DNA from 4 places in the Paenibacillus sp. NPDC058177 genome. Region 3 is predicted to be linked to each of the others. Evidence: riboswitches for the same ligand, from Rfam matches in the RefSeq annotation. Region 3 holds a riboswitch; each other region holds the start of a gene.
What was found. Region 3 has a riboswitch for cyclic di-GMP ahead of ACFVU8_RS10235 (thiamine pyrophosphate-binding protein). Riboswitches for the same ligand answer to the same signal wherever they lie in the genome.

Region 1: it holds a riboswitch for cyclic di-GMP, as region 3 does, so the genes downstream of both, ACFVU8_RS25450 (glycosyl hydrolase) here and ACFVU8_RS10235 (thiamine pyrophosphate-binding protein) in region 3, are expected to answer to the same signal.
Region 2: it holds a riboswitch for cyclic di-GMP, as region 3 does, so the genes downstream of both, ACFVU8_RS18340 (flagellar assembly protein A) here and ACFVU8_RS10235 (thiamine pyrophosphate-binding protein) in region 3, are expected to answer to the same signal.
Region 4: it holds a riboswitch for cyclic di-GMP, as region 3 does, so the genes downstream of both, ACFVU8_RS24805 (anti-repressor SinI family protein) here and ACFVU8_RS10235 (thiamine pyrophosphate-binding protein) in region 3, are expected to answer to the same signal.

What each region holds. Positions count from the first base shown of each region.
Region 1 is NZ_JBHVVB010000008.1:150,014-152,214, reverse strand. It holds gene ACFVU8_RS25455 (sugar phosphate nucleotidyltransferase) at 1-1,056, shown strand, start outside; cyclic di-GMP riboswitch class I at 1,224-1,304, shown strand; gene ACFVU8_RS25450 (glycosyl hydrolase) at 1,315-2,201, shown strand, end outside.
Region 2 is NZ_JBHVVB010000004.1:255,317-257,517, forward strand. It holds gene ACFVU8_RS18340 (flagellar assembly protein A) at 1-1,200, opposite strand, end outside; cyclic di-GMP riboswitch class I at 1,304-1,395, opposite strand; gene ACFVU8_RS18345 (FUSC family protein) at 1,707-2,201, opposite strand, start outside.
Region 3 is NZ_JBHVVB010000002.1:45,132-47,332, forward strand. It holds gene ACFVU8_RS10230 (methyl-accepting chemotaxis protein) at 1-53, shown strand, start outside; cyclic di-GMP riboswitch class I at 622-715, shown strand; gene ACFVU8_RS10235 (thiamine pyrophosphate-binding protein) at 901-2,201, shown strand, end outside.
Region 4 is NZ_JBHVVB010000007.1:275,210-277,410, forward strand. It holds gene ACFVU8_RS24795 (TasA family protein) at 15-602, shown strand; gene ACFVU8_RS24800 (helix-turn-helix domain-containing protein) at 786-1,115, shown strand; gene ACFVU8_RS24805 (anti-repressor SinI family protein) at 1,223-1,375, opposite strand; cyclic di-GMP riboswitch class I at 1,403-1,487, opposite strand; gene ACFVU8_RS24810 (2-oxoglutarate dehydrogenase E1 component) at 2,005-2,201, shown strand, end outside.

The DNA.
Region 1 (2,201 bases), on a different contig from region 3:
CCTGCTGAGACGGTGGCTATTTTGCCAGTGGACCCTTATGTTGAGGCTTCTTTCTTTGAAACTGTAGCCCAGCTTGAACAAACGATAGAGGAGAGCGGCGCAAATTTGGCGCTCATGGGTGTGGTGCCTGAGCATGCTTCGGAGAAATACGGGTATATCATCCCGACCTCCGATGAGCCTGCGGTGAGCGGCTTTATGCAGGTAAGCCATTTCCAGGAGAAGCCGGATCGCGTTCAGGCCGAGGAGCTAATCAGCCGCAATGCGCTGTGGAACTGTGGTGTGTTTGCTTTCCGTCTCGGGTATCTGCTGGATATTCTGCAACGCAAGGGGCTGCCTCTCAACTATGAGGAACTGCAGAAGCAGTATAAGCTACTGTCTTCTATTAGCTTTGACTACGAAGTGGTAGAAAAGGAAGAGCGAATTGTTGTTCAGCCGTATGACGGCTTCTGGAAGGACCTCGGCACGTGGAATACATTGACGGAAGAGATGAGCAGTAATCATGTTGGCAAAGGCGTTGTCACAGCTGATTCGGAAGGCACCTGCCTCGTGAATGAACTGGATATTCCTATAACAGTCATTGGGGCGAAAGATCTAATTATCGCTGCCAGTCCTGACGGTATTCTCGTAACCCATAAGGCGGAAAGCCCACGGATCAAGGAGGTGCTGAAGTCGTTTGATCAGCGCCCGATGTACGAGGAGCGTCGCTGGGGCCATTATCGTGTCATTGATTATGTGAAATATGAAGAGGGCAATGAGGTGCTGACCAAACGGATTTGCATCTCACAGGGCAAGAATATCAGCTACCAGTTGCACCGCAAACGCAGTGAGATCTGGACCATTATCAGTGGGGAAGCCAGCATTGTGCTGAATGAGAAAATGCACAACGTGAAGGCTGGCGATGTGGTCCGTATTCCGGAGGGCACCAAGCATGCCATCCTGGCTTTGACGGATGTGGAGTTTATTGAAGTGCAGACAGGCTCTGAACTGGTGGAGGAAGATAATATCCGTATCACCCTGAATTGGGAAGATATTGGGCTGCATCAGTTTATCTCCTAGGACCGGATTCCAATGTCAGGAAATTTAATAGAACAAACTATCTATTTAACCAAATGCGAAACTTACAAAACAGGTATAAAGACTCAAAAATGATATTTTTTTCATAAATGCACTAAAAAATAATTAAATAGCGTCGATATTTACGGTAAGAGGAATAAACCCTCTAATTCGACAAAAGGCAAACCTATCGAAAGGTAGGGACGCAAAGCCACAGGGCCTTTCGCAAGAATGGCAGCCTGGCTACCGAAAGGGAGATGTATGTTGAAAGCTTACCGTAAGTATCGTTTGTTGCGCGCCCTCCTGTCCCTTGTTCTGTTTCTGACAGCCCTTCCCCTTGGAATGGGAATCGTCCCGTCTGCGGCAGGAGCTGCAAGCTCCGGTACTCCGGTTAATCCCGCTGCCTCGCCTGAAGCTGTAAAGTTGCTTAATTATATGTACTCTTTATCTGGAAAAGGAATTATTGCAGGGCAGCATGACTACCTGGAGAGTCCCGACGAGTTCAATCTTAAGCTGCAAGACACCAGCGGTAAATATGCCGCACTGCACGGTTACGAGATGGGGGCCATCAGTGGCCAGAATGAGAGTCAGGTTGCCTGGTATCGCCAGAATGTAGTGAACAGCGCCATCAACTGGCACAAAAGCGGCGGAGTAGTCGCCATGACCTTCCATGCCAACCTGCCGGGAACCAGCTATGATTGGTCCAATGTCTCCAGAAGTCTCAGCCAAGAGGAGTTTAACAAGTACGTTACTCCAGGGACAGTACAGTACAACAACCTGATTGCCGAACTGGATAAGGTGGCTGTACCTTTGAAAAGCCTGCGTGATGCAGGGGTGCCCGTATTATGGCGGCCGTATCACGAAATGAACGGAGACTGGTTCTGGTGGGGAAAGAAAAATAATTTCGCCGCACTTTGGAATATTATGTATGACCGTTTTGTTAACGTTCATAAATTAAATAATCTGCTGTGGGTATGGAGTCCGAATGCCCCGAATGCTTGGGCTGATCCGTATGCCCTGACCTATCCGGGGGCGGATAAAGTAGACATTCTCGCCGCGGATATATATGAGAACGATTATAAACAAAGCCATTATGACAGTCTGCTGGCGCTGGCAGCCGGGAAGCCGATCGGTATCGGAGAGAACGG
Region 2 (2,201 bases), on a different contig from region 3:
TAGCAGAATGCCTTCCTCCATGATCTGTTTGGAAAGATGATAGAGCCGGTTGTTGAATACGCCATGATATCCCGAATACAGCTTGCTCTCCGTCACATCGCCCCGAATCCAAATACTTCCGGTTGCCACGATGGTCGCATTCTTCACACTTCCGTAAATATAGACATTTCCAATCGCTTCAATAATCATCTGCTCTTCCACATCGCCGTGAACAGCAACGTCCCCCGCGAATACGATATGCCCGGTCTCAGCATTGACATTCCCCAGGACCCTGTGCGCTGCAGCAATATCAAAGGTAGAGCCCTTCACTCCTGTCAGGCGGGGTCTTCCGGTACGAAGCGCCATGACCTTCACTCCAGACACAAGCTGTGTATGTTCCTTGGCGGTAAGTCGGATATCTTCAGGTGGCGTAGCAGGAAGCAGATGTCCGTACACATCATATCCGGGTACCCCTTCGATGGATGGATGCTTGATGGCTATGATGTCACCCTCCTGAACTTCGGGGATGTCCGGGTAATTCTGCCCTTCCTGTCCGCTCACGTTTCGATGAAAGATTTCGGCTGTTAGGGCTTCCTCGGAGAAAGGAATTTCGATTCGTGCATTGGTCGCGGGTTTGGGCGCAGTGCCTTCCGCTACACGGACTGGCCGTCCGGTGGGGCGGTTCAATTCCTCGTAGATTGCGGGAATATTGAGGTTCTGTGAGATGGATCTTTTATCAAAATCAGCCAGGACCTGCTCGATGCGAAGTGTAGACAGCAGGGCTTTCTTGTCCTGCTCCGCACTGACAGCGATGTTGTTCGTGGCTGCACAGTTCTTCAGGCGCCAAGCGTACTGTTCTACCCGCCGCACGGTAAGGAAGGCAGACAGCTTGTCTTCGGAGACTGTAATCTCGTACGGGGCTGATTCTTCAATCTCCCATTCCAGGCGGTCGGATGACAATACTTCTGTAGGGGTAGTAATGATCTGCCGGTTCTTCCTAAGGACTACGGGAGACACGGGAGAGACGACAGCAGGTTTGCCGCCAGATAAGGGTGAGGTGATGAAAAATTGATTGTTTTGAATAATGATGATGCCATTCTTATTGTTGGTGTCGTCCGATGGTAGAGATTGCGTAGCATCATTCAAGATGGATTCAGAGGGATCTATCGGCAAAGGCCGGGTAAGTTCTTTTACGTCATTTCGATCAGGGCGGTGCGTCATTCTGTTACCTCGCTTCTTTGTATAATCAAAGGCATCTGTACATAGAGAGTACCGTCATTCCGGTACGATAATCCGCTAGGAATATCCGCCATGCAGGCGTCTAATTGGCAGCCTGGCAACCATAAATGCAGCTTGTGCATTCTTAGGCCCATTGCTTTGCGTCCTACCCTTTCGAATAGTTTGCCTTTAAAAATGGATCAATGATGTATACTCAGCATCAGGCACTTTAATCGACTAAAATCGACAAAAAAAGAAGGCGCCGGTACGTCGTATATTTAAAATGTCGGCATTAAATCCTTTTAATTTTAGTGCTAAAGTAACGAATTGACAATAGGGAATAAATAATTTCACCCAGACCATTCACATGTAAAAGAGAGGCGTCTAAGCCGGATGGCCCGGGACGTCTCTCACAGGATCACATAATCCGTAGAAAGTGGCTATATATTCCACATTTCCTTAATTATAACGTGTAAGATGGTTTTAGTAAAATAAAAGGACTCTCCGCTTTATAACTTGTGGGAGAGTCCTTTTTTCATGTAATGAATTCCTTGGGCGATGTCTCGCTTAGCCTCGTGCGGTACCGCCGAACAGGTGGCATATTCCGCCCGTTCCACCTCATCCAGCACCCGGTTCAGGTGCGAGAAGACTGCACCAAGATCGCGCATAGCTGTCAGAGGGCAATGGCTCTGAAGCTGGGAGAAGCAAGAGAGCTGCAATTCCCGCGCATGATGCAGGGCATCCGGGAGAGAACGGGGGCGTTCGGTATCCGACAGGGTTTCTGTTCCGTACAATGCGATGCAATCGGCAGTGGCTTCCAGAGAACCGGCCATCCCTTCTGCGGCTGCATAATGCGGTGGCAGCAGGGCGATCTCATCTATAATTTCCTTCACGTAGGCATGAACAGTTTTAAGATGAGAAGTAACTGTACTAAGCCTGTTCAATTCATTTCGGCATTGGTAATGCGATAGCGTGTAATGAATTTCTTTCTGCTTCTTGCCGCT
Region 3 (2,201 bases):
TGACGTCAGCCGTCTTTCAGCTACAAAAAACGATTCATATTTTTAAATTTTAGAACTTGTCATAAAATTTTTATTTTTGTTCCTTTTAACACAAAACAGCCGTATAAGTTCAAACTTTCACGGCTGTTTTGTAACTTATGAAACGTTTGCATTATATCACTTTCAGACCTTTCTAGAAGTTCGTACCCACAAATAAAGTTTATCCTCTCCCCTTTCAAACACCCTACTTTTAACCCAGTTCCCTCCTGTGCAGTCCAAAAGAAATTGAGCACTTGGATTCATTGCCTTTCATGAAAAACATCATCGTAAATATAACTCCAACTAATTTCTTCAATTAATATCTAATCTTGTCCATTCAGCTGTTTTCATCTAATTTGCATTTTTACACCAATCCCTTTAATACAATCTTGCTTTTTCTCTGAATGATATGCATATTTCAGGCCTATTTTGTAACCGCATTCCATTTTGCAATGCACCCTTGGATACATTTTAAATTAAAACTAAATTCCTACTTTATTTCATATTTTTCGTCAAATTCCGAGTTCGTTTGTGTAAAATATATTGACAAAGACGAGCTAGGAATATAATGTAAAGGAAAATTATTCTTATAATTAGTTATAACATTTATATGGGCAAAATTCCTGAAAAGGAATGACGCAAAGCCATGGATCTACAGCCTCATTTTTTTGGGGGCCATGACTGCCAGGTTGCAGAGAAAACCAGGAGGATCGACTTAATTTCGCGGTCTGATTGGCGGTTTTTTGCTTCCAACCTGTGCTCCATTATTCGAGCACAGGTTTTGTTGTTTCTTTGTACCTGTTAGTATCGTTCTAAACATTTGGCGTTACCAGAACGATAATATATTTATCTTTTACTTAACCCAATTCATTTACTTGAGAGGTGTTTTTTTTGAAGACAGTCGCAGATTATATGGCGGAGGCACTACGTAACCTCGGAGTAACCCATTCATTTGGTATTATTGGTAAATCCATTTGTCCCTTAGTTCTAAAGATGGTGGATTACGGTATTGAGTTTATTCCTGGAAGACATGAATCCAGTTCCGGCTTTGAAGCCGCAGGCTATGCCCTTAAGACTGGCGGACTAGGCGTTGCTTTCGGGACATCCGGTCCCGGAGGAACGAATCTGCTTACTGCAGCGGCCCATGCCAAGGCGAATAACATTCCGGTGTTATTTATTACAGGGCATCAATCTATAAAAGAACTAGGTATTCCGCAATGTCAGGATTCTTCCTCATATCTGGCTGATCTTGCCGATATGTTTAAACCCGCTACCCTGTTCAGTAAGCTTGTAGAACGTGGCGATAACTTAAGCACCATTTTCAATCATGCTATCTCAATTGCTCTGAGCGGTAACCGTGGTCCCGTTCATCTTTGCTTGCCATTCGACGTTCAGACTGAACTTCTGGAAGAATTCCCGGTAGTTTATCCAGAGCGTGAATCGCTCGTTAGCATCTCCAATTATGACCGTGTAATCAACGCTATTAACAATGCTGAGAACCCACTGATTATTGCCGGTAAAGGTGTTAACCGTTCCGGGGCTCACAAAGAGCTGATTGAACTGGCTGAAACATTCAACATCCCTGTCGTGACTTCTCCTGGCGGCAAAGGTGCTATTCCTTGGGATCACCCGCTGTATCACGGTCCTGTCGGTGTCGGCGGATGTACACATGGCGATGACATGCTGAATCGTAGTGATTTGTATATCGTGCTGGGCTCCCGTCTGAGCGATATGACTATCTGTAATCTAAAACGCGAGAATCATCCAGAGACATTAATTCAGTTCGATAGTGACCCAACGTTTGTAGGCAAGATTCTGACCTCCAAAACTATACCGGTCACCGGGGATCTGCGTGATAATCTTGTGTATTATCTTGAACACCTGGATAGAGATTCTGTGACCAAACATAATACTCCAAGCTTTAACTATCGGGAAGAACTGCCTGAGCTTCCAGGCCTGTCCCTGGCTTCAGTTATGAGCGTGATGAGTGACTTTATTCCATACAACAACACTCTATTCGTGGATGATGGAAGCCATGGCTTTAATGCCGTTAAATGGTATAACGTTAAAAAACCGGGCAGTTTTGTGTTCGATGCCTATTTTGCCTGCATGGGTAATGCAATTGGCATGGCTATCGGCGCCAAGGTTGCATCACCGGATGAAACGATCTTCTGTGTGACTGG
Region 4 (2,201 bases), on a different contig from region 3:
GGAGGAATTTATTCATGGGTATCAAAAAAACATTGGGTCTTGGTGTGGCATCAGCGGCTTTGGGATTGTCTTTAATCGGGGGAGGTACCTTCGCTTACTTCAGCGATACAGCAGAAAGCACAGCAACTTTCGCCGCTGGCACGCTGGACCTGAATACTAATCCTGAGCAAAACGTAAACCTGAGCAATCTGAAGCCAGGCGACATCGCTGTCCGCAGCTTCACTCTACAGAACAACGGCACGCTCGACATTAAGGAATTGAAGCTGGCTACAACGTATAATGTTACGGATGCTAACACTAATAATGGCTCAGAGGATCTGGGCGCACACTTTAAAGTAAAACTGCTTGATAGCAGCTATACTAGCGGCCCGATTACTGGCCATGTCGTTGGCGAAGCAACACTCAAAGATTTGCAGAACAATCCAGGCTATGATCTGGTAGCTAACGCCTTCCCAGGAGGCATCTCCGCTGCCCAATCTAAGACGCTCAAGCTAGCCTTTGAGTTCGTTGAAAACGGCCAGGATCAAAACATCTTCCAAGGAGACAGCGTAGCCGTAACCTTGACCTTCAATGCTAAGCAAGGCGTTGGCGAATTTAAATAAGCCTGTTCTTCTAAAAACTACCGGCATCTCTTAGACCTTTAACCGGGCTGGGACATGCCGGTTTTTTGCACCAGTCCCCTCCCTCTTTCTCCTCTGAACAGCAATGTATCTTTGTCCGTTTCCAGGAAATTTGTTATACTTATACAAAAAGTACGGAGGGGCGTTGTCATCGTGCCTGATAATATGGGAGGGCGCATCCATGAACTCCGGGTAGAGAAGGGCTTATCCTTATCCGAGCTTGCGGACAAGGCGGATGTAGCCAAGTCGTACCTGAGTAATGTTGAGAGAAATATCCAGTCCAACCCCTCTATCCAATTCATTGAAAAAATTGCCGATGCGCTCCAAGTATCTATTCACGTGTTGCTATATGGAGATCTCTCCGACACTGAAGAGACGCCTCTGGATTCGGAATGGTTCCGGCTCGTGCAAGAGGCAATGAGCTCTGGCATCAGCAAGCGGGAATTCAAGGAATTTCTGGATTATCAAAAATGGCGTCTTGAACAAAAGGATTAATGATTTCAGCCCTGAACGCTTCAACGCCTCAAGCACCCCATCATATAGAGAAGGGCACAGCATATGCTGTGCCCTTCTCTATATGTATCCTGTTATGATTCAAGCTGCTAAATAGCCTTCAACGCCTTCTCATTAAAGAAACGGCGAATCTCCTCCGCCTTGATGCCCGCCTTCTTGGCACTCAGCAGCAAATATACCCATTCTAAATCCAGATCGACTGTCTGCAGTTCTCCGTTGTTCCCCTGGTTGGACTTATCCAAAAAATCTCCTCCTAAGATTTCGCGTCCCCAGGCAGTCCGGCCGTCTTAGTATTTCTACCTTAGACCCGAGACTTTGTGCCCCTGTCTTTCAACAGGTTTACCCTTTACTGGATCCTTTACATGAAAGGATCTGGCTAGAAATTATATTAAAAACCTTTCTGCAATAACATTATACAAGAAATAATCGGAAAAGTGTGTCGTTTTCTGGAAACTTCTAAGGAGACAAATGTAAAAAGTTTAGCTCTTTTTGACTAATACCTGTCCAACTTGAAACCATCTGTATGAGATGTAAAATTTTTAATTTATGAATAATTCTACTAATTCATACGAACTATATAAAGTTATTAACCAAACTTCAAATCCTCTAAACAGCTTTCCCTGTCAAATCAGGGTCTATTGAATCATTTTAATAGTTCCAGCCTCTTGGGGTAATCTACTTATGGCGCTATGGCATCAATAATCAGGCTGAACCATACCGTTTTGCGATTGGATTGGACGAAAGTATGAATTGATTAAGATCACCGAAAGTAGCACAATAGAAAGGAAATGAAAACGCAACCATCACAGCTCCGAACAAGGCCCATACCAGCGCCCTGCGTTTGGAGTTCATCCGTTAGGAGGATGTATTCATGGCAGCCAAAGAGCCCTACAATGAATCTGTTTGGAGCAAATATTACGGTCCCAATCTGGGCTACATTCAAGAGAAGTATGAGCAGTTTGTGAAAGACCCCTCCTCAGTTGAAAATAATTACCGTGAACTTTTTACTGTTTATGGCCCGCCTCCCCTGGCGCCGGATGCCGAACCCGCTCCGCAGCCGATCGTTTC